DNA from 3 places in the Methylobacterium sp. WL64 genome. Region 2 is predicted to be linked to each of the others. Evidence: predicted binding sites of a transcription regulator. Region 2 holds the regulator's gene; each other region holds the start of a gene.
What was found. The regulator LexA, encoded in region 2, represses DNA repair genes until DNA is damaged. The targets are predictions, from matches to a motif close to TGTTCNNNNTGTGTTCNG.
Positions count from the first base shown of each region.

Region 1: a site for LexA is predicted at 5,018-5,035, ahead of FV242_RS27695 (ATP-dependent helicase). Genes of this name have one in related genera too.
Region 3: a site for LexA is predicted at 3,559-3,576, ahead of FV242_RS21425 (type IA DNA topoisomerase). Genes of this name have one in related genera too.

Region 1 covers NZ_VRVA01000114.1:7,815-15,216, forward strand. Annotated here, with positions in the region: gene FV242_RS27675 (YbjN domain-containing protein) at 1-392, opposite strand, end outside; gene FV242_RS27680 (accessory factor UbiK family protein) at 682-966, opposite strand; gene FV242_RS27685 (hypothetical protein) at 1,134-1,382, opposite strand; gene FV242_RS27690 (PhoH family protein) at 1,515-2,231, opposite strand; gene FV242_RS27695 (ATP-dependent helicase) at 2,644-5,007, opposite strand; partial or broken gene FV242_RS27700 (AsmA protein) at 5,231-7,402, shown strand, end outside.
Region 2 covers NZ_VRVA01000069.1:1,913-9,314, reverse strand. Annotated here, with positions in the region: gene gltX (glutamate--tRNA ligase) at 1-1,061, opposite strand, end outside; gene FV242_RS22595 (ComEC/Rec2 family competence protein) at 1,232-3,505, shown strand; gene lexA (transcriptional repressor LexA) at 3,499-4,218, opposite strand; gene FV242_RS22585 (biliverdin-producing heme oxygenase) at 4,539-5,138, shown strand; gene FV242_RS22580 (hypothetical protein) at 5,389-5,841, shown strand; gene FV242_RS22575 (hypothetical protein) at 5,877-6,092, opposite strand; gene FV242_RS22570 (hypothetical protein) at 6,091-6,291, shown strand; gene fae (formaldehyde-activating enzyme) at 6,348-6,887, shown strand; gene FV242_RS22560 (hypothetical protein) at 6,888-7,355, opposite strand; gene FV242_RS22555 (response regulator) at 7,400-7,402, opposite strand, start outside.
Region 3 covers NZ_VRVA01000061.1:25,862-33,263, reverse strand. Annotated here, with positions in the region: partial or broken gene FV242_RS21440 (ATP-dependent RecD-like DNA helicase) at 1-628, shown strand, start outside; gene FV242_RS21435 (hypothetical protein) at 642-848, shown strand; gene FV242_RS36350 (DUF4186 family protein) at 910-1,020, shown strand; gene FV242_RS21425 (type IA DNA topoisomerase) at 1,136-3,520, opposite strand; gene FV242_RS21420 (GntR family transcriptional regulator) at 4,022-4,810, opposite strand; gene FV242_RS21415 (PfkB family carbohydrate kinase) at 4,885-5,814, shown strand; gene FV242_RS21410 (hypothetical protein) at 5,816-7,132, opposite strand; gene FV242_RS21405 (hypothetical protein) at 7,244-7,402, shown strand, end outside.

The DNA of each region.
Region 1 (7,402 bases), on a different contig from region 2:
TTCATCATGGTGGAGCATTGCGGGTGGGTCGGCACCGCGCCGCCCGCCAGCAGCAGCGCGTGCCGGAACATCACCACGCTGTCGCTCGACCACAGGTCGAAATGGCCGATCCAGAGCTGCTCGTTGATCATCGCGATCAGGCGCAGCACCTCGGTCCGCTGCCGCTCCGGCACCTTGAGGTCGAAGGCGCAGGCCACGTGCAGGGCCTCGACATCCTCGATCCAGGTGAACGCCACATGGTAGTCGGTCCACCGGCCGGGGCTGGTGATCGACATCTCGTCGGTCTCGGCCCGGTCGAAGATCCAGTCGCGCAGGGACGCCAGACGCTCGACGACGTCGAGCGGATGCTCGTTCCGGTCAGGGTCGTGGAAGTCGACGTGGAGAAGCGGCATGACGATCCAAAGGGACGGCCCGGAATCGATCCAGCCCGACGTGACGGGGACGCGAGAAGGAGTGTGAGAACACTCCGAGAACTTGCTACGACCGTTAGAGACGGGCCGGGGTGACGCGATCGACTGTCAAAGCGCTGCGGACATCACCTGGCAGCCGTCGAATCACCCTATGCCTGACTATAGACCGGCCGTGACTCGCGACACAAAGTGCAGGTCACGCTCGGTGAACAGGAAACGAAATCGTCGGCTGCGCTTCCTGTGCAAAAGCCTGAAGCGTTGCCGTGCGGACTCAGATCGCCTCGCTGAGCCCCGCCACGCCGGCCGCGGCCGTGCCGGATTTGGCCTCGAGGGCGGTCACCCGGGCGGTGAGCGCGTCGTTCTGCGCCCGCAGGTTGGTCACGAGGTCGCGCAGCACGTCGAGCTCCTCGCGGGAGGCGATGTCGAGGTCGCGCACGAGGCGCTCGGCCTGCGCCTTGACCACGGTCTCGGCCTCGCGGCGCACGCCCTGGGCGGCGCCGGCCGCGTCGGTCATCAGGCGGGCGAGGTCGTCGAACAGTCGGTTCGAGGGGGGCATCGTGGTCTCCCGGATCGGCCGGCTGCCGCTTCGGCTGCCTGACTGCGCGATTCGAGATCACGAGATAGGAATCCGCTCGATGCGGAGCAACGCCCGAAACGCGGTCCTGGCGGCGAAGCGAGGCCCGGAGGCGGGGAAGTGAGGCCCGGAGGCCCCGCTTCGCGGCATCACATGTGGCGCATCGTCCGGCGGTGCATGTGCCGGCGCATCATCCGGCGCTCCATGCGCCGGTGCATCATCCGGCGCTCCATGCGGCGATGCATCATCCGGCGCTCCATCGGCGTCACGCGGACCTGGGTGACGGCGTCCGGCGCGGCGATCGCCGAGGGCATGGCCGGGGCGGCGCTGGCGGGCTGGACGAGGGCGGCACCGCCCAGCGAGGCCAGCACGGCAAAGGCGAAAGTCAGTTTCCTCACGAGGAGACTCCAATGTTCTGATATCCGGGCATGGCGCCCGGTTCATCCTCCCAAGCGGGAGGTTCGGAGAGTCGTCTCGTGCCGGTGAGGGCACGGCGGGCCCGCGAGGACCCGCCGCCATCAACTTCTGGGTTAGAGATTCGTTTCCTCGAACGCCTTCACCCATTCGGCGCAGATCCCGGAGCGGACGATGTCGTCGCGGGTGAACTCCACCACCGGGATCGGCATCATCCGGCTCTTGATCAGGTGCATCACCGTGCGCAGGCCCGAGGTCTCGCGCAGGTCGGTCTGGGAGACGTCGCCGTTGATGATGACCTGGCAGTCGTCGCCGATCCGGGTCAGGAACATCTTGATCTCGGCGGTGGTGGTGTTCTGCGCCTCGTCCAGGATTACCAGGCAGTTCTTGAAGGTGCGGCCGCGCATCACCTCGAACGGCACGATCTCGATGTCGCCGGTCTTGAGCGCGATCTCGAAGGCGGCTTGGCCCATGCGCTCCTTCATGGCCTCGGTGAGCGGGGCGACCCAGGGGGCGATCTTCTCCTCCAGGGTGCCGGGGAAGAATCCGAGCGAGCGGCCTGAGGGCACGTTCGGGCGGGTGATCACGACCTTGGAGATGCGGCGCTGGCGGAGCTGGTCGGCGGCGCGGGTCCCGGCGATGTAGGTCTTGCCGGTGCCGGCGGGCCCGAGGACGATCACCTGCGGGGCGCTGGCCAGGGCGTCGAGATATTCGGCCTGGCGGTCGGTGAGCGGTTGGATCGGGCTGAGGTTGCGTTCTTCGTCGAAGCGGGTGCGGTGAATACGGGGCGTGCGGTCTTCAACCAGTTCAAGTCGTGTGCGGCGTCGCTTCATGGATCAACACTCCAACGGGACTTGCCAACCTGGATCTGTCGATGAACTGCCGTTTACCTTGGTGCTCCCGGAGTTACACTATTCCGAAACTAATTCCGGCGCCATGCCGAAGGTTCCGCCCCGTGCTATTCGCCTGTGGAGAGCGTCACGCCGCCTCGCCCGGGGTCGAATACGCTGTGCAAGCGTCGCACCAACGCGATTCGCACGGGACGTTTGCGCGGCGGGTGTGACCGGGGGGTGACGGTCGGTGCCGCGCCGCCGGAAATGCCGGGACGCTGGCAAGATGGCATCAGGTCGAGGGCCGGGGACACGGGCGGGCGCGGCCATCCGGCACGACCGCGCTTCATCCGGCCAGCACGGGCGAAGCCGGCCGACCCTGTGGCCCGCGAACGCCCGGGCCCGGTCGGCGGGGCTAGCTCGATCCAGCCTGGATGAAGCTGTCGAGGACCATCTTCCGGCCGGCCTTGTCGAAGTCGACGGTGAGCTTGTTGCCGTCCACGCCCGCGATGGTCCCGGGGCCGAACTTCATGTGGAAGACCCGCTGGCCGTCCTGGAACGCCGACGGCGTACCGCTCGACTTGGCGATCAATTCGCCCTCGATCTGGCGCGGGCCGCCCGACCGTCCGCCGGGCGCGGTGCCGAAGCCGGACCGGCTCCCGGCGCCGGAGGCGGTGTTGGCCTGGGCGCGCTGCCAGCCGGGCGTGCCGTAGCTCGATCCGAACGGCGTCGGGTTGCGGTCGAACCGCGAGGCGCCGGCCGAGAAATGCGCGGGCGCCTCGACCACGTCGACGGCCGATTCCGGCAATTCGTCGATGAACCGGGACGGGATGGTCGAGGACCACAGGCCGTGGATCCGCCGGTTGACCGCAAACGACAGCTTCGCCCGCTTGCGCGCCCGGGTGAGACCGACATGGGCGAGACGGCGCTCTTCCTCCAGGCCGGCCCGGCCGCTCTCGTCGAGCGCCCGCTGGTTGGGGAACAGGCCGTCCTCCCAGCCGGGCAGGAACACGGTGTCGAATTCCAGGCCCTTGGCGGCGTGGAGCGTCATCAGCGAGACCCGCTCGGCGCCCTCGGCCTCGGAGGCCTCCATCACCAGGGAGACGTGCTCCAGGAAGGCCGCCATGTCGGGGAACTCCTCCATCGAGCGGACGAATTCCTTCAGGTTCTCCAGGCGGCCGGCGGCGTCGGCGGAGCGGTCCTTCTGCCACATCTCGGTGTAGCCGGATTCCTCCAGGATGGTCTGGGCGACCTCGCTGTGCGGCTGGGTCTCCACCAGCCGGGCCCACCGCGAGAAACTCTCGGTGAGCGCCCGCAGGGTGGCGCGGACCCGGGGCTTCAGCTCGTCGGTCTCGCACAGGCGCTGGGCGGCGATCAGCAGCGGCAGGCGGTTGGCCCGGCCGAAGGTGTGGAGCTGCTGCAGGGTGGCGTCGCCCAGGCCGCGCTTGGGCGTGTTCACGATCCGCTCGAAGGCGAGGTCGTCGCTGACGTTCATGGTGACGCGCAGGTAGGCCAGCGCGTCGCGGATCTCGGCCCGCTCGTAGAAGCGCGGACCGCCGATCACCCGGTAGGGCAGCCCGAGCTGGACGAACCGGTCCTCGATCTCGCGCATCTGCGCCGAGATCCGCACCAGCACGGCGATCTCCGACAGGGGGTGCTGCTTGGATTGCAGGGATTCGATCGCTTCGGCGAGCTGGCGGGCCTCCTCCTCGGAATCCCAGGCGCCGGTCACGGTGACGCGCTCGCCCGGCTCGTCCTCGGTGCGCAGCGTCTTGCCCAGCCGGCTCTCGTTCTTGGCGATCAGGCCCGAGGCGGCGGCCAGGATGTGCCCGGTGGAGCGGTAGTTGCGCTCCAGCCGCACCACCACGGCGCCCGGGAAATCGTGCTCGAACCGCAGGATGTTGTCGACCTCGGCGCCGCGCCAGCCGTAGATCGACTGGTCGTCGTCGCCCACGCAGGCGATGTTCTTGCGGGTCTGCGCGAGCAGCCTGAGCCACAGGTACTGGGCGACGTTCGTATCCTGATACTCGTCGACCAGGATGTAGCGGAACCGGTCCTGGTAGGTGGCCAGGACGTCCGGGTTCTCGCGCCAGAGCTTGAGGCACAGGAGCAGAAGATCGCCGAAATCGACGGCGTTCAGCGTGGCGAGCCGGGCCTGGTAGGCGGTGTAGAGCGCGCCGCCCTTGCCGAACGCGAAGGACGCGGCTTCGCCCGGCGGCACCTGCTCGGGCGACAGGCCGCGGTTCTTCCAGCCGTCGATGGTGTGGGCCAGGGCGCGTGCCGGCCAGCGCTTCTCGTCGATGTTCTGGTCGGCGATCACCTGCTTCATCAGGCGCAGCTGGTCGTCGGTGCCCAGGATCGTGAAGTCCGACTTCAGCCCGACCAGCTCGGCATGCCGGCGCAGGATCTTGGTGCCGATGGCGTGGAAGGTGCCGAGCCAGGGCATGCCCTCGCCGGCGGGGCCGATCAGTGCGCCGATCCGGAGCTTCATCTCCCGGGCGGCCTTGTTGGTGAAGGTCACCGACAGGATGTCGAACGGGCGGGCGCGGCCGGTGGCGATCAGGTGGGCGATCCGGGTGGTCAGCACCCGGGTCTTGCCGGTGCCGGCCCCGGCCAGCACCAGCACCGGGCCTTCCGTCGCCTCGACGGCGCGGCGCTGCTCGGGGTTGAGCCCTTCGAGATAGGCGGCGGCGTCCCGCCGGAGGGCGCCCATGGCGCGGGCGGCGATGGAGGTCGGAGCGCCGTCCCCGGCGGGCTGCGCGTGCGGGCCATTCTGCATTCCGCTTCCCTGGACCAAATCGCGAACGGCGTCGAGGCCATTCGGTCCGGAGCCGCTGCGGCTCCGAGGGGGGATCGCCCGTGCGGGGCGCGGCCGGCAGCGCCTCTGGCGCCGTCCGGGACTTATCGTGCTATGGCCGGTGACAGGTTGCCCAGGGGGGCACGCGACGGCGGGGCATCGCGATGGTGCCGGCCCGCGCGGAAAAGAGTGCGGAACGGGTAGCGTGCGTGATCTTCTGACCGCGCTGGCGGGCGCCGTCATCCTGGTTCTCGTCGCGGCTCTGGCCGTTCCGCCCGTCATCGATTGGCAGGCCCAGCGCGCGCTCGTCGACCGGGGCCTGACCCGGTCCCTCGGGGTGCCGGCCCGGACCGACGGCCGGATCGAGGTCCGGCTCCTGCCCTCGCCGCGGCTGCGGATCGACCGCCTGCATCTCGGGGCCGACCCGGCCCGCCCGACCCTCGACGCCCGCTTCGTCAAGGCCGAGATCGCCCTGACGCCACTGCTGAAGGGCGAGTTCCGCTTCACCGAGACGCGAATCGGACGGGCCGAGATCAAGCTCCCGGTGGTGGCCAGCGAGGCCCTGCGGATCCCGCCCGATCTCGGCGAGGCCCTGCGCGCCCGCGACTTCGCCATCGAGGACCTGCACGTCCAGCAATTCCTGGTGACCACCCAGGTGCCGGCCACCGGCCGGACCGACCAGCTCTACGTCCAGGACCTGCACCTGCAGACCCCCGCGCTCGTCGGGCCGTGGCGGGTCGAGGGCACCAGCGGCGGCGTCCCGTTCCGGGCGGTGAGCGGAACCCCCGGGGCGGACGGGCGGCTCGCCGTGAAGATCGCCGGCGGCGGCGACGCGCATCCCCGCTTCGAGGCCGACGCCCGGCTGGGCCTCGTCCCCACCGAGTCCGACGGGGCGGTCATCGAATCGGAAGGCTCGGCCCGCCTGGTGGTCGGGCCGCCGACCCAGGCGGCCGGCCCCTACCTGCCGTTCTCCCTCGGCGGGAGCTTCAAGGCCCGGGGCACCCAGGTCCGGTTCGAGGGCGTCGAGCTGGCGATCGATCCGGGCGGCCGGGCGCTGCGCCTGGGCGGCACCGGACGGCTCGACCTGCGCCAATGGCGCGCCGGTCTGACCCTGGAGGCCCGCCGGCTCGACCTCGACGCCTTCCTGACCTCCCCGGAGGGCCAGAACCTGATCGGCCGCGGGCTGCCGGGCGCCGGGGCCGGGTTGCCGGCCATGCTCGACCTCGACCTGTCGGTGGGCGGCGCGGTTCTGGGCGGCGAGGAATGGTCGAACCTCGCGCTCGCCGGCACCGTCGAGCGCGCGGGCGGCCTGCTGCTGCGCCGCCTGACCGCGACCGGACCCGGCGACGCGACCCTGACCGTCAGCGGCCAGGTCGAGGCGGCGCCGCTGCGCCTCACCGGTCCCGTGGCGCTGGTCGCGGCCGATTCCGACCCGCTCGGGCGCTACCTGCGCCGGCTCGGCGTCGAGGGCCCCCTGACCGCGCTCCTCGACGGGCGCAGGGTCGAGGCCGCGGCGGACCTCGCGGCGGCCGCCTCCAGCCTGTCCGTGCGCAACCTGCGCCTCGCGCTGGGGGCGGCCCGCGTCACCGGCAACGCCCGCTACACCGCCGCGGAAGCCGGCGCGCGCGGGCGGTTCGACGCCCAGATCCGCGCCAGCGGCATCGACATCGCCGCCCTGCCGCCGCTCGGGACGACGCTCGGCAGCCTGCGCGACCACGATCTTGCCCTCACGCTGGAGGCCAAGGACGTGCGCTACGGGCCGGCCGGCTCCGGCAACGGCACGATCGCGGCCAGCATCCAGTCGGACGGGTCGAGCCTGGTGGTCGACAGTCTCGACGTGACGGACCTCGCGGGCGCCAGCGCCAAGCTGTCCGGCCGGATCGGCGCGGACGGGACCGGCCGCGTCTCCGGCCGCCTGAAGGCCCCCGTGGCGGCCCCGCTGCTCGGCCTGCTCGAACGGGTCTGGGTCGGCGAGATCCGCCTGCTGCCCGCGTTCCTGCGCGAGGCACCCCTCGACCTCGCCGTGACCCTCGATCGGGAGGGCGGCGCGTCCGACGCCCTGCGCAGCCAGATCAAGGGCAGCGCCGGCGGCGGCACCCTCGACCTGACGCTGGCGAGCCGCGGCACGCGGATCGAGGGCGGAACCGCGACCCTCACGGCCCCCCGGGCGGGACTCTGGTTCGGGCGCACCGACATCTCCGGATTGCAGCAGCCGGCCGAGCTGCACTTGAGCGCCGAGCGGCCGGACGCCGACACCCTGGCGCTGGCCGTCAACGGCACGCTCGCCGGCTTGAAGCTCGCCACCGCCCGGCCGATCCTGGTGGGGTCCGACGCCCTGCCGGGGGCCGGCGAGATCCGGGCCGCCACCGCCGACCTC
Region 2 (7,402 bases):
GCCTGGATCAGCTGGTCCTTGAGGGCTGGCTGGAGCGTCGCCGGGAGGCCGCGCTCCGGGCCGACGTTCGGCAGGATCGTCTCGAGCGCGGCGACCAGATCCGCATCGGCGCTGCCTCGGATGTAGAGTCCGTTGAGGTTGGCGAGCTTGGCGAAGTCGAACCGCGCCGCCGAGCGCCCCACTGCGCGGAGATCGAAGGCCGTGATCATCTCGTCGGTGGAGAACACCTCCTGGTCGCCGTGGCTCCAGCCCAGTCGCACAAGGTAGTTGCGCAGCGCCTCCGGCAGGTAGCCGAGGTCGCGGTAGGCCTCGACCCCGAGCGCCCCGTGGCGCTTCGACAGCTTCGCCCCGTCGGCGCCGTGGATCAGCGGGATATGGGCCATCCTGGGAATGTCCCAGCCGAGCGCAGAGAAGATCTGGCTCTGCCGGGCCGCGTTGGTGAGGTGGTCGTCGCCGCGGATGACCTGGGTGACGCCCATGTCGTGGTCGTCGACCACGACGGCGAGCATGTAGGTCGGCGTCCCGTCCGAGCGCAGCAGGACGAGGTCGTCGAGATCGCGGTTGGCCCAGGTCACCCGCCCCTGCACGGCATCCTCGACCACCGTCTCGCCCTCGATGGGCGCGCGCAGCCGGATCACCGGCCTGACCCCGGCAGGAGCCTCGGACGGGTCGCGATCGCGCCACCGCCCGTCGTAGCGCGGGGCCCGGCCCTCGGCTCGGGCGGTCTCCCGCATCTGCGTCAGTTCCTCCGCGGAGGCGTAGCAATGGTAGGCGCGGCCGGCGGCCAGCAGCTCCTCGGCGACCGCGCGATGGCGCTCGGCGCGGGCGAACTGGAAGACCACGTCCCCGTCCCAATCGAGGCCGAGCCAGGACAGGCCGTCGAGGATCGCGTCGATCGCGCCCTTGGTCGAGCGTTCCCGGTCGGTATCCTCGATGCGCAGCAGCATCTTGCCGCCGGTGTGGCGGGCGTACAGCCAATTGAACAGCGCCGTGCGGGCACCGCCGATATGGAGGTATCCGGTGGGCGAGGGGGCGAAGCGCGTGACGACGGCTGAGGACATCGGGCCGATATGTTCGGGGGCGAAGGGCGATGGGGCGGTGCAGGGCGTCAGGGCGGCGCCCGTCGCACGGCGTGGCGCCCGTAGCACGAAGCGTCCGCTGTAGCACGGGCCGACGGGTGCGTTAAGAATCCCCGGCCGGGACTTGAGTCGTCCGGCACGGGGCGGGGCGGATGCGGCGGATCGGCGCGAGGCTGGCGGGCGGCGCGGTGGCGCTGGCCGGCACGCGCCCGGTGTCGATGCCGGCGCTCCGCGGCTGGCTCGCCGATGGGCTCACCCGGGAGGTCGAGCAGCGCCGCCTGTTCCCGTGGCTGGCGGTGGCGTTCGGCGCCGGGATCCTGGTCTTCTTCGGGTGTGCCGACGGGACGCCGTTCCTCGCCGCCCCCTTGGCAGGAGCGGCGCTCGCCCTCGCGCCGGCGCCGTTCCTGGGTGCGCGGCCGGGGGCACTCGCCCTTTGCCTGGCGCTGACAGCCGGCTTCCTGGGCTTCGCGGCGGCGACCTGGCGGGTCTCGCAGGTGGCGGCGCCGATCCTCACCCGCACTACAATCGGGCCGCTGACCGGGATGATCGAGGGGCTGGACGAGCGCGAGGTCGGCGCCCGGCTGGTGATCAGGGTCGAGAGCTTCGCCGGGCTCGAACCCGCTTTGAGGCCGCTTCGGGTGCGGGTCTCGTTCCGGAAGGCGCCATCCCTGCGGCCCGGGGACTTCATCGCCGCGACGGCAAGGTTGCTGCCGCCGCCCGAGGCGGCACGACCGGGCGGCTACGATTTCGCCCGGGATGCCTACTTTCAGGGACTCGGCGCGGTAGGCTCGCTGATCGGGGCGATCACGGTTCGAGAGCCGCCCACCCCGCCACCTCTGCGCCTGCGACTGGCAGCCTTGCTGGACGAGGCCCGCAACGCGCTGACACGCCGGATCGCGCAGGCCGAGGGCGGGCAAGCGGGGGCCGTGGCGGCGGCCCTGGTCACGGGCAAGCGCGGCCTGATCGGACCGGCCGCCAACGATGCGCTCCGGGCGGCGGGCATCTATCACGTCGTTTCCATCTCGGGCCTCCACATGGTGCTGGCCGCCGGCGTGGTGTTCTGGCTGGTGCGGGCCGTCTTGGCGCTGGTGCCGTATTGCGCGCTGGTCTGGCCGATCAAGAAGATCGCCGCCGGGTTCGCGATGCTGGGCGTCACCGCCTATTGCGCGTTCTCGGGCTGGGACATCGCCGCCGAGCGCTCGCTGATCATGACGCTGATCATGCTCGGCGCGATCCTGGTCGACCGGCCGGCGCTGTCCATGCGCAACCTCGCGCTGGCCGCCCTGATAGCATTGGCGCGGGAACCCGAGGGCCTGCTCGGACCGAGCTTCCAGATGTCGTTCGGGGCGGTGGCCGGGCTGATCGCCTGCGCGCGGCTGATCGACGGACGCCTGTTCCAGCGTCCCGGGGCGGGGCGGATCGAGCGGTTCGTCGGCACCGGCCTCTCGGCCGTGACAGGCACCCTCGCGACGACCCTGGTGGCACAGGTCGCGACGGCGCCGTTCGCGACCTACCATTTCCAGACGGTCCAGCCGTTCGGGCTGATCGGCAACGCCCTTACCCTGCCGCTGGTCTCCCTGGTCGTGATGCCGGCGGCGGTGATCGGGATCCTGGCCTATCCCTTCGCCCTGGACCGGCCGATCTGGTGGCTGATGGGACAGGCGGTGGGCGGCATGCTGGCGATCTCCGAATTGATCGCCGGCTTCAATCGGGCCGTCCTGGTGCTGCCGGCCTTCGGCACCGGCGCGCTGATGCTGCTGGCGGCCGGGCTGCTGCTGGCGACGCTGCCGGTATCGCGACTGCGCTGGCTGGCCCTGCCGCCCGCCCTGCTCGGGCTCGGCCTCGCCGTCGTTCCGGAGCGATTCGACCTGTACGTCGACCGGCAGGGCGGTGGTGCGGCCGTGCGTGGACCGGACGGAGTCCTGTGGGCCCTCGGCAATCCTTCGGCCTTCGTGATGGAGCAGTGGCTGAAAGCGGATGGCGACGGGCGATCGGCGAAGGCGGTGATCCAGGCTTCGTCGGCTGTCGGACGGTGCGACCGGCTCGGCTGCACCGCAAGCCTGCCGGACGGCCGCGCCGTCGCCCTGGTCCGCGACCGGCGCGCCTTCACGGAGGACTGCGCCCGGGCGGCCCTGCTGATCTCGCGGCTCGCGGCGCCGCCCACCTGCACGGGGCCGCTGGTGATCGACCGCCGGGTGCTCGCCGAACGAGGCGCCGTCGCACTCCGGGCCGACCGGGATGGCTTCACGGCACGCTATACCCGCGACACGGGCCGTACCGTGCCTTGGCGGGCATCACCGGCTTCGCGGCCATCGCCTGTCCCACAACCGAAAGTGGTAACACCCTCCGAGCCGATCCCGGCCGAGGCCGACGTCGCCGGTTCCGAGGCCGCGCCTGGCGACGCGCCGGCCGAACCCCTTCAGTAGCGGCGGACGAGGCTGACGAGCCGCCCCTGGATCTGGACCCGGTCGGGCCCGAGCACGCGGGTCTCGTAGGCCGGGTTGGCGGCCTCCAGGGCGATCGAGGAGCCCCGGCGGCGGAGCCGCTTGAGCGTCGCCTCCTCGTCGTCGATCAGCGCCACGATGATGTCGCCGGTATTGGCCGTATCCTGCTTGCGGATCACCACGAGGTCACCGTCCAGGATGCCGGCATCGACCATCGAGTCGCCGCGGACCTCGAGAGCGTAATGCTCGCCGCCGGCCAGGAAGTCCGGCGACATGGTGATGGCGTGGCTCTGGTTCTGGATCGCCGAGACCGGCGTACCGGCCGCGATCCGGCCCATCACGGGGATCGAGATGGCGCGGCCGCCGTCGTCGATCATCCGGGCGGTCGCCGGCTGCGCCGGCAGCTTGGACTTCCCGCCCTCGACCACGCTCGGGGTGAAGCGGCGGGGCTCCGCAGGTGGAGCAGCCGCCTGGGACAGGCTCTCGGGGATGCGGATCACCTCGATGGCGCGCGCCCGGTTCGGCAGGCGGCGCAGGAAGCCGCGCTCCTCGAGGGCCGTGATCAGCCGGTGGATGCCCGATTTGGACTTCAGATCGAGGGCGTCCTTCATCTCGTCGAACGAGGGCGGGACGCCACATTCCTGCATGCGGCTCTGGATGAAACGCAGGAGGTCCAGCTGCTTGCGCGTGAGCATCGACGGGGGACTCGCGGCTTGGAGGACCGCATCGATGCGGTCGCGGAAACAAATCACGAACACGTTAAACGTTCCGCAAGTGTTCCGCAAGCGTGATCGGCTGAGCTTGATCGATCGGCGATGTGCGGATGCGGCCGTTGTGTGCCGTGACGCGGTCGCGCCGCCATGGCAGAACCGGTCTGGCAGGATCGGCACGATCCCGGGCCAGCCTTGGTGACCTGAATCGCCGGAATGGTCCATAGGCTGGGACGGTCAGAGTGGCGCGGCGGGCCGCTCACGTCTGCCCACGGCACCTTGCCCGGACGACAGACATAGATCGCATGGACGCCGCATCATCCGACATCGCCGAGACCTGCAGCCGCGTGAAGCGCCTGAGAGTGGCGACCGCGGCCGCCCATGATCAGCTCGACCGGCGCATCATGGCGGCAAAGCCGTTCGCGAGCCTGGAGCGCTACGCGCTGTTCCTCCAGATCCAGTACAGGTTCCATGCGGTCGTCGATCGAGTCTATCGCGATGGCGCGTTCGCCCATGTCCTGCCCGATCTCGACGGCAGGCGCCGACTGCCCCTGATCCAGCAGGATCTGCGCGATGTCGGAGCGCCCGTCCCTGACGGCGCGTCCGAGGAACATTTCGGGACGATCGAACCGGCGCAGGGATTGGGCTGGCTCTACGTCGCCGAGGGCTCGAATCTCGGGGCGGCCATCCTGCTCAAGGAGGCCCGGGCGCTCGGCCTGTCGGAAACCCACGGTGCGCGCCATCTTGCCGGACATCCCGAAGGACGCGGGTTGCATTGGCGGCTTTTCACGGCCGCCCTCGACCGGGTCGAACTCCGGGAGACCGGGGAGCAACGCGTCGCCGCGGGGGCGACGGAGGCGTTCCAGTTCGTGCGCCGGCTGGTCGGGGACGTCTTCGAGGACTGACGGCGCCGCCACCCGGTCGGATCGTTCCGCCGCCCTGGCGCAGCAACAAAGCCTGTCACGCGCGCCGTCCACCGCCGAGTCGGGCGATGACCGGTCGCGGACGCCTGGAACGGCATCTCGGGCGACAAACGAATTGACTGGGCAAGCGGCGCCGTTTCAATGCGCCGAGGTGCTTGACCCGGTCGGCGGGGCAGGCGGATCGTCCCGGCGGCTTCGAGACTGGGCTGGAATTGGGCTTGGGATGACGAGGATGCGACGCGCGGCTCTTCTGCCCATCGGTGCCGGGGCCGTCGGCTTGGCGCTGGCCGGCTGCACCACCGGGTTCTCGTATATCTCGCGCAACTACGTGGCGCTCACCCCGCAGGTGGTCACCATCGGCTGCAAGGAGCCCTACGAGGTCTACGACAACCGGCAGGTGCGCCGGATGCTCGTCGTCTCGAACGCCCTGCGCGAGTACACCGGCTGCAATCTCAGCGAGGTGCGGATCGATCCCGATCCGGCCGCGACCCGGGTGAAGCGCTTCCGCACCGCCGCCCGCGCCTATCTCGACGAGACCGTGCGGGAGGATTGCCGGATCACCGGCGAGACGGTGTTCGATCCGCAGAAGAGCGAATTCACCTACGCCTGCGACGCGCCGATCGAGAAGCGGGGCACGGTGGTGCCGCGCCTGCCGGGCCGCAATCCGGGCTTCATCCAACAATGATCTGAGCCGCCCGCGCCGGCCCCGAGCCCGCCCGGTCAGGCGCCCGGCTTGGGGAAGGTGCGCTCGGCCGCATCGCCGGCCGCCGCCAGCAGGGCGCGGGCGAAGGCCCGGGCCTCCGCCCGGTCCAGCACGATCGCCGCGGTGACCGGGCCGCCGCCGAGGTCGGCGAGGGCGAGTTCGAGCCGTACCCCGTCCGGCATGGCGCTCGCCTGGAGGCTCCAGCCGCCCCCCCGATCCGTGCTCTCCGTCATGACATCCCTCCCGGCTGCCGGACCCGAGACAACGCCGCAGGCTCCGGCCGGAACGGCCCTGGCCCGGGACTGTTCCCGCGTCGCGCCGCACCCGACTTCCCTGCCCCGCGGATCCGAGTTCCTCAAGAGCGCCGGCCCGACCGTGGCGATCGCCGGGGTCGGCGCCCTCGACGGGGTCGGCCTGCTCCGGAGCGATTGACGCCGGCGCCTCGATGATGTCTCCCCCGGGCGACCTGACACGGGGAGTCGCGACACATGCAAGAGATCTGGTTCCGCACCGGCGAGGCCACCGTCCTGGCCGCCGACGGGCAGTACACCGACGCCATGCCCGAGGTCTTGATCGGCTCGGTCCGCGGGCCGGTGGGTCAGGCCTTCGCGTCGATGATGGGGCAGGTCCAGGGCCACACCCGGATGTTCGTGGTGCGCGACCTCAACCAGCTCGTGCGCCCCGCCACGATGATGACCACCAAGGCGACGATCCACACGGCCGAGTATGTCGAGCTGCTCGGCGGCGTCGTCCAGGCCGCCACCGGCGACGCGATCGTGGACTGCATCATCGAGGGCGTGCTGCCCAAGGACGGTCTCGACGAGCTGTGCATGATCATCATGATCTGGCTCGACCCGCGCTGCGCGGAGGACGACAACCTCGACCGCAAGGACCTGTACCGCACCAACTACGAGGCGACGAAGCTCGCCATCGCCCGGGCCCTCAAGGGCGAGCCGACCGTGGACGAGCTGATCGCCAACCGGAAGACCGTGAAGCATTACGCGCTTCAGGACGTGATCGAGTATTGATCAGCGCGGCGGGATGCGCCCCACCGAGCACAGGGTGCGCATCGCGCTGCTGCCGGGATCGGTGTAGCAGGAGGCGGACCAGCCGTTCTGCTGGATGAACGACTTGCGGCGGTCCGACAGGGCGGTCCGGTAGGCGTCGGCGATGATCGGCTCGACCCGCGCGGCCGGCTCGCCGACCAGGATCTCCGAGGCCGCCGCGAGGTCGCGGAAGAAGGCCGCCGAGGGAGCGGGCTCCGCGGAGGTCGCCTGCACGATCGGCTCGGCCCGGCAGGTCACGTCGAACTTGATCGGACCGGCCAGGCGGATGTCGATGCTCGGCCCGGCGCGCTTGCCGACCTTGCCGCCGATCGCCCCGGCGATCTGCTGGGCGAGGTCGTCACACGGCTCCGCCCGGGCGGCGAGGGGCAGGCCGGCCAGGGCCGCGAGGAATGTGGCCAGGAGCGGGCGGGCGACGCGGAAGCTTGACATGGCCGGCACTCTACGCGCCGGGCCGGAGGTGTCGAGGGCGGCGTTCA
Region 3 (7,402 bases), on a different contig from region 2:
CGACGAGCCCGAGCCGGCGATGGCGACATTGATCGAGGTGGTGACCAAGCGCATCCCGGCGCGCTTCGGCCTCGATCCGGTCCGGGACGTGCAGGTGCTCACCCCGATGCAGCGCGGCGTGCTGGGCGCGCGCAACCTCAACCACGAGCTCCAGGCGGTGCTGAACCCGAACCCCGCCATCTCGGTGGAGCGGTTCGGCTGGCGCTTCTCACCCGGCGACCGAGTGATGGAGAGCCAGAACGACTACGACCGGGAGGTGTTCAACGGCGATCTCGGCACGGTGGTGCGCATCGACGAGGACGAGGGTGCGGTGATTGTCGATTTCGACGGCCGCGAGGTAGTCTACCCGTACGGCGAGCTCGACACGCTGGTGCCGGCCTACGCCACGACCATCCACAAGTCGCAGGGCTCGGAGTACCCGGCGGTGGTGATCCCATTGGCCATGCAGCACTGGACGATGTTGGCGAGGAACCTCCTGTACACGGGGGTCACTCGCGGAAAGCGGTTGGTTGTCCTGCTCGGGCAGCGCAAAGCACTGGGCATCGCGGTCCGCGGCGGCAATACCAAGCCCCGCTGGACCAAGTTGCGCGCGTGGCTGGGTCATGCTGATCCCGTAGAAGCATCCTGACGATGAGGACGCGATGACGGACCTCGCCTTCGTCGTACAGAAGCACGCTGCGCGCCGGCTGCACCAACGCGCGACATGGCTGCTGATCAAGAGCCGGGACGCTGCCGCTCGGCCGCGCGGGGCGTCCGACATCCTGGTCGAGCAGCCGCTTTCTGTGATCTCGACCCGCGCCATCGAAGAGGTTTCCGCCGTGGATGACGGATTGAGGTCCCGGGAATGACCGGAGCCCCACGTTTGCGAACGCCGTAGGCGAACATCCGAATTTCACGGCGCGGCATGCGATGGCAACCTGCTGCCGCAACTGTTTGGCTGAGTGGCACGCCGTACCCGTGGGGCGGGGATTACCGCGGCCGAGCAGGCACATACGAGCGCATGCTGGCTGCCCTCCTTAGAACGCTCAGGGCGCGTGACGCCGCCACGAGACCGGCGATGAACCATTACGAACTTCGCGAGCCATCCAAGGCTTCACGATCGAGAGCTGAAATCTCAACGTTCACGCCCGCCGCTTTAGGCTCGGCGCCGTGTCGGGGCCTTTCTCGGCATCTCGACTACCCTGCCCCGCCGCTTTTCCCGTGCGGCAGGTTTGTTGCCTTTCGCTCCTCCGGAGCTTGGCTCTGGCGTCTGCTGCCGCGGCTGAGAGGTGTGTGCGTCGAGGAAGCGACGACATGCGTCGAAGTTCGTCTCGATCTCCGGCGGACAAGTGATGCCTCGCTGCTCCGCCAGACCGTGTGCATAGCTCAGCATCGCCGCGCTTGGAACACGCTGGTGTCCGGGCTGGCTGACGCCGTCGTTTTGAGGCGCGCGCGGCCCGGCATGGGTGTCCAGAAAGGCCCGGCAGACGCTGATGTTGCTCTTGCAGCCGCGCGGCAGCTTCACGCCCTTTCGCTCGGCCAAGCTCACCGCGAACGACAGCATGGCCGAGGTCGGTGGCCGATTGTCGCCCTGACCGTGTGGGATCAGGCTGGGATCGAGGCTGACCACCGGTGAGTTCGAGATCGCGGCGATCAGCTCATCGAGACGCTCCCGCGTGCGATGTTGAAAGGCATCGGCGCGCTGGATGGCCTCAGCGCGCGTTTTGGCACGACCGATTTCTGCCAACTCCGCCTCGAACATCGCTCGCCCCACCGGATCACCGTAGGCCGGGAACACGCGTCGCACCGCCGTGATGAATGCCAGCCCCACCTCGGTGACTTCGATGGCTGGATCCTTGCCGTTGGACAGCGTGATGTAGCGGCTCTTCAGGAGTTTGGGCAGGATCGTATCGCGCGTGGCGGCCGTGCCGAGCCCCTTGGGCTCGTTCGGGTTGACCGGGTTCTCCAGGGCGCGTTTGACCACTGGATCATCCACTTGATCAATCAGTCGGCCCATCACCACCGGGAGCTCGCCTCGGGTGATCCGCCGCGGCGGCTCGGTCATCGCGGTAGCGACGTCAGCAGTTACAGCCGATGCGCCCTCACCGTCGTTTACAACCGGCAGGCGGGCGGACATGGCCTCCGCCTCGCGCCTGGCCTTGCCGGGCACGGCGTCCGCTTCGAGTTCCGTCTCGCTCCCGTAGACCGCACGCCACCCGGGCGCACGTATGACGTTGCCGGAGACGACAAACCGTTTTGGGCCAATCGGCGTCCGTATCTCGGCAGTCACGCTGGTGCGGGCATCGATTCCGTCAGGGAGATGAGCGGTCAGGTAGGCCTTCGCGACGAGCTCCCACAACCGGAATTGATCGGCTGAGAGGCAGCTGCGCTCAGGAACCTTGCGCAAGGGCACGATCGCGTGATGTTCCCCTGGATCCTTGACGTAGTGCCCTTTGATGCCACGGCGGATCACAGGCACATGATCCCGCGCGATGAGGCTACGCAGGTCGGTCAGCACGGTGGCGATCGCGGCGATCACCGTTGCAGCATCAGCCGCCTGCCCCTCCGGCAGATACTCGGACTCCGTGCGCGGGTAGCTGAGGTAGCCCTGATCGTACAGGTCCTGGGCGATGCCCGCTGTATGTTGGGGATCCCAGCCGAACCGCTTGGCGCAGCGCCGGGCGAGGGTGTCCTTCGAGAAGAGCCGGGGCGGTGCGCGTCGCACATCCTTGTGCTCGACCGTCAGGGCCCCCGACCACGTCGCGGCGGCTGTCCGGATCGTCTCGGCGATCTCCGCGTCGAAGATCCGCTCTTTGGGTGCGTGCCACAGGGTCAGCTCGGCACCGGATTGGGTCCCCAGGTGCAAAGCGACCTTGAAGAAGTTCTGCGGCACGAAGGAGCGGATACGCTCCTCCAGGTCGGTCAGGATAGCGAGGGTGGGCGTCTGCACGCCGCCGAAGCGCCAGGGCTCCCGGAAAGCAGGCGGGCGTAGACGCAGCGAGATGGCCCGTGTGCCGTTCAGGCCGAGGTGGTAGTCCTCATACTGCCTGCAGAGCGCTTCGAGATAGGCGGCGTAGTCGCGCTCGCCCGAGCTTGGTTCCTTGGCCAGGGCAGCGAAGGCGCGGCGGATCGAGACGTCGTCGAGCGCGCCGAGCTTGAGCCGGTCGACCCGCCCACGCCAGCCGAGGTGCTCCAGCACCTCCCAGGCGATCATCGAGCCCTCGCGTCCGGGATCGGTGGCGATGATCACACGCTCGACGCCGCTCAGCGCCTGCCGGATGGCAGCAATCTTCGGTTCGTGCGACTGGCCGGACCGGTTGGTGCCGTAGCTGACCGGGATGGTGGCGAGCACGATCGGGAGGGTATCGAAGCGCCACGGCTTCCACTCGGGCCGGATGCTACCTGGTTCCTCGGCAGACAGCAGGTGCCCCTCCGCCGCCACGCAGACCGTGTTCGGCGAATGGAAAAAGCGCTGCAACTGCCGCATCGCAGAGGGCTTTTCAAAGAAGAACAGCGTGCGGCCGGAGCTCGGGGGTGACATGTCGCTGACCGCTAGGGCTCTCGCTACGCTTGGCCGATAGTTCACATTTTGTTCTAAAGCGGCTTCGCATACAACTGGCGCGAAGGGGTGCGAAGGACCGCGGCTGATGCTGAACGCGAACTGCTGTCCGAGGGCATGGGCGGTGACGTCTGCTTTTGCGCCCGTCGGCGATCCGGTGTGGCGTAGTCTGGCCGAAAGCGGCACGTCCGCTTCTGAGGCGGTTCCTTGCAAGTCAGACGTCCCCCTACGGCCCCACCCTGCTTTACCCACTCATCCTGATCGAGCAGAAGCATACAGTCTTCGCATAGCTCTCAAAGCAGCTTTGCTCTAGTTGGACACTGTCCGGGGCGAATTGCTTCCCAATGATGCTTGCCTTTAGTCATTAAAAACACACCGACTAAATTCTCGAACATTGAAAATAATGTTCATCCAGCCCAATCGGATGGATAAATCCATACGGAGGCATTTTAGCGAGTCAGGACCAAACGTCGGTCTTAATTGCTAAGCGCTTAGATTCAGCCGATAGCGATATGCATCTCCCCGGAATAGGCCCTCAACGTACTCGATCATGACCGAGTCCTGATTGTAACTGTGACGCTTGATCAGGAGGCACGGGAGGGGCCGTTCGAAGGCGAAAATCTCGCATTCGTCTGCTGTCGGCATAGTCGCTTCCACTGTCTGCTCGCAGCGCACGAGACGGCCGCCTGGGTGCCCGCCTAGGAAGGCGTACACGGAGCCGGAGAGATCGCCGGTCTCAAGGGCAGGTACGGCACGGATGTTGTACCAAGCGACCTCGCGTGACATCGGCACGCCGTCGCCGGAGCGAACGCGCGTCAGGCGCAGGAACGGGGCCGTCGAGGGCAGGCCGAAGATCGAGGCGATGGAGCGGTCCTCGGTGACCGCCCGTTCCAGTATGCGCGAAGACGGGATCTTCCCCAACTCCCGCATTTCCTCGGTGAAACCCTTGAGCCGGTCCATGCCTGGGCGTACGGGCTCGGGGGGACGGCGCACGAGGAAGCCGGAGCGCCCGCGCGGCACGAGGAGTTCGCCGTCACTCAGCTCAGCGTAGGCGCGCTGGACAGTGACGCGGCTGACACCAAGGCTATCGGCGAGCTGGCGCTCGGCCGGCAGGATGACGCCCGGCGGCAGCGAGCCCGACAGGATCAACTCGCGCAATTGGCTCTCGATCTGCCGGTACAGCGGCATCGCAGTGTCGCCGCGCAGGCGTAAGAGAGAGAGCACCGAGGGACGCTCGCCTTCCGCGAAGTCCGGGTCGACCTCACCGTTCATCGTCCGATTTTTAAGGCGCACGTCTGATCGACCTCCGGTACAAATGATTATATCGGATAGGCTCGGAGTGCTCCATGCGTGTCTTCGTCATTGGAAGCTTCGTGATTGCCTGCTCGGTCAAGGTGGCGCGGCTGCCGCAGGCAGGCGAGTCCCTCAATGGCTTGGCCTTCCTGGCCGAGCCCGGCGGCAAGGGCTTCAATCTCGCGATCGCCGCGCACCGGCTCGGCGTCGCAGTGGATGGACTCTTTGCCGTCGGCACGGACGTGTTCTCCCCAGTGGCCCGCTCCACCTTCGCGCAAGTCGGGTTCTCCGAGGATATGCTGGTACCGCATGCAGGCTCGACGGGTGCCGGCGTCGCCTTCGTCGATGCAACCGGCGAGAACTGCCTAGCAGTCTGCCTCGGCGCCAACTTCGCCCTCGGTGCGGAGGACGTCCGAGCCGTCGCCGCACGCATTGGGAAGGCAAACCTCGTGGCAGCGACTTTCGAATCGCCGGACGCTCCCATCCGCGAGGCCTTCGCCCTGGCTCGAACGCTGGGCCTCCGCACTCTGCTGAACCCCTCACCGGTGCGCCCCATCGACCCGGCGATCCTAGCCGACACTAGTATCCTCATCGTCAATGCGGTCGAGGCCGTAGACCTGGGCCTGGGAGCTCCCGACGCCATCGCCGACGCCCCAGCCGCGACACCGGCTATTGCCGCCCTGCTCCACGGCGGCCTAGACCTCTTAGTAGTGACCTTGGGAGATCGCGGCGCGATGGCGTTTCGCCCTGAGCTGCCGCCCCTACGCCAGTTGGCCTTCGCGGTGGCGGCAGTGGATACGGTCGGGGCGGGGGATGCATTCACGGCCGGGCTAATGGCGGGCCTGCTCGCAGCAGTACCGCTCGACGCAACCCTGCGCCAGGCCGCGGCTTGCGGTGCGCTCACCACCTGTCAGTTCGGTGCCTTCGACGCCTTTCCAACCGCGTACGCGTTAGCCGCCTTTCTGGACAACGCCGCACGATAACTCACGCCGCACCAAAACAATGTGCCGTCTGACCGCTGAACATCGAGATTGAGGCGACGATGCTCAGCAATTCCGCCTGCCGCTTGGTCCCGGTTTTGTTGAAGATAGAAGTGAGCTGAGTGCGAACAGTGCTTGTCTGGACGCCGACGCTCTCGGCGTAGCTCTGCAGGCGTAAGCCCCCGGCCAGGGCCTGAAGCAGGCGTGTCTCAGCTGGGGTGAGGTCGAATAGCAGGTTGAGGAGGCCGTCGTCCGGAGCTGCCCGCGCGCCAACGTGCACAAGGATGACCAGTACCGCCGAAGCACCGAAGACGTCGCCGGGATGCCGTTCTAAGCGCATGACGTGAGCGATCTGAGTGCGGTCGTCAGCATAGCTGCGCACCGGCATAGTCTGTGCCGTGGGTTGGCCATTGACCACCCTGTCAATCGCGTCCTGCAGCAGTTTGCTGTTGATCACGCTCTTGAATAGGAAGCCGCCGTGCTGGCCCGGGGGCAGGACCTCCGCCCGCTCCTGCAGACGGGCATTTATGGTGAGCACCCGCCCCGAGGCCGATAGGACCGCAGCGGGAAGCCCGATCTGATTGAGCATCATGGTGGTGACGCGAGTGCGCTCGCAACCGAACTGGGCGCTGAGTTGGCAAGCGCGCACAAAATGGGGACGCAGAGCGTCGAGCTTAGGTAGGATGGCGGCCTCGTGGGGACCGGTTTGGGCACGGCGTTCGGCAGTGACGATCGCGACATCGCCGGTAGGCAGGGGAATCGTTGTCCCCACCTGCCAAAACGTCTTGTCGACTTCGCTGGGCCGACCGTCGTAGGAGCCCGGTACGAGGTCGACGTCGCGCATGAAGCCGGCATGGGCCTGGACGCGCCATTGTGCCGTGCGCCCGCTGCCACGCCAGGAGGCCGCGGCCGTGAGCTGACGTAGTCGCTGCTCAAATGCTGGCGAGGCAATCCAGCGGGGCATTCCGACGGGGGGCAGCACCATGAGCACTGCGCCATCCGAATTCGCCGTTTCACCGAGAGTCTGTAGGACGTCTGGCCAGAGCTCCGGGGTGCCCGCAGCCTCGTAGATCCGGTCGATAAGAGCTTCCCGCACCGGCACGCCCCACGATGGTCTAAGTGATCGCAGTAAGACCAATATCAGTCCAAAACTGGCAGCGGTATCCTTCAAACAGATGATGCGTTTGGTGAGGGACGGTGCGCCGAGCGCGTTTTCAGTAAGCCCGCCGTCCGGACGCTCCAGCGGGCGCGGCGGCGACGAGAGCTTCGCAAACCAAGGCGAGGCTGTGCAAGTATCTGAGGAAAAGCTGCTTTCTTGCACGGGTGGAACGTAGGCCGCGAGCTTGTCGCGGTACAGGCAGTGCCATCCGCCAGACGGAGGATGATCAGTTTTCAGCCATCCTTAAAGTGTCGGCACACGTGAGGAACAGCCATGAAAACAATTGCCGCCAGCCTGATCGTTGTCTTGTCCTGCACCGGGGCCTGGGCCGACGATTTGAACGACCTACCAGAGCTCGCCTGCGCGCAAGCTTCCTCGGCCGTGGAGCGCGCGCAGATTGGGTGCCCGGACGCCAACAACGCGGCGGCCGAG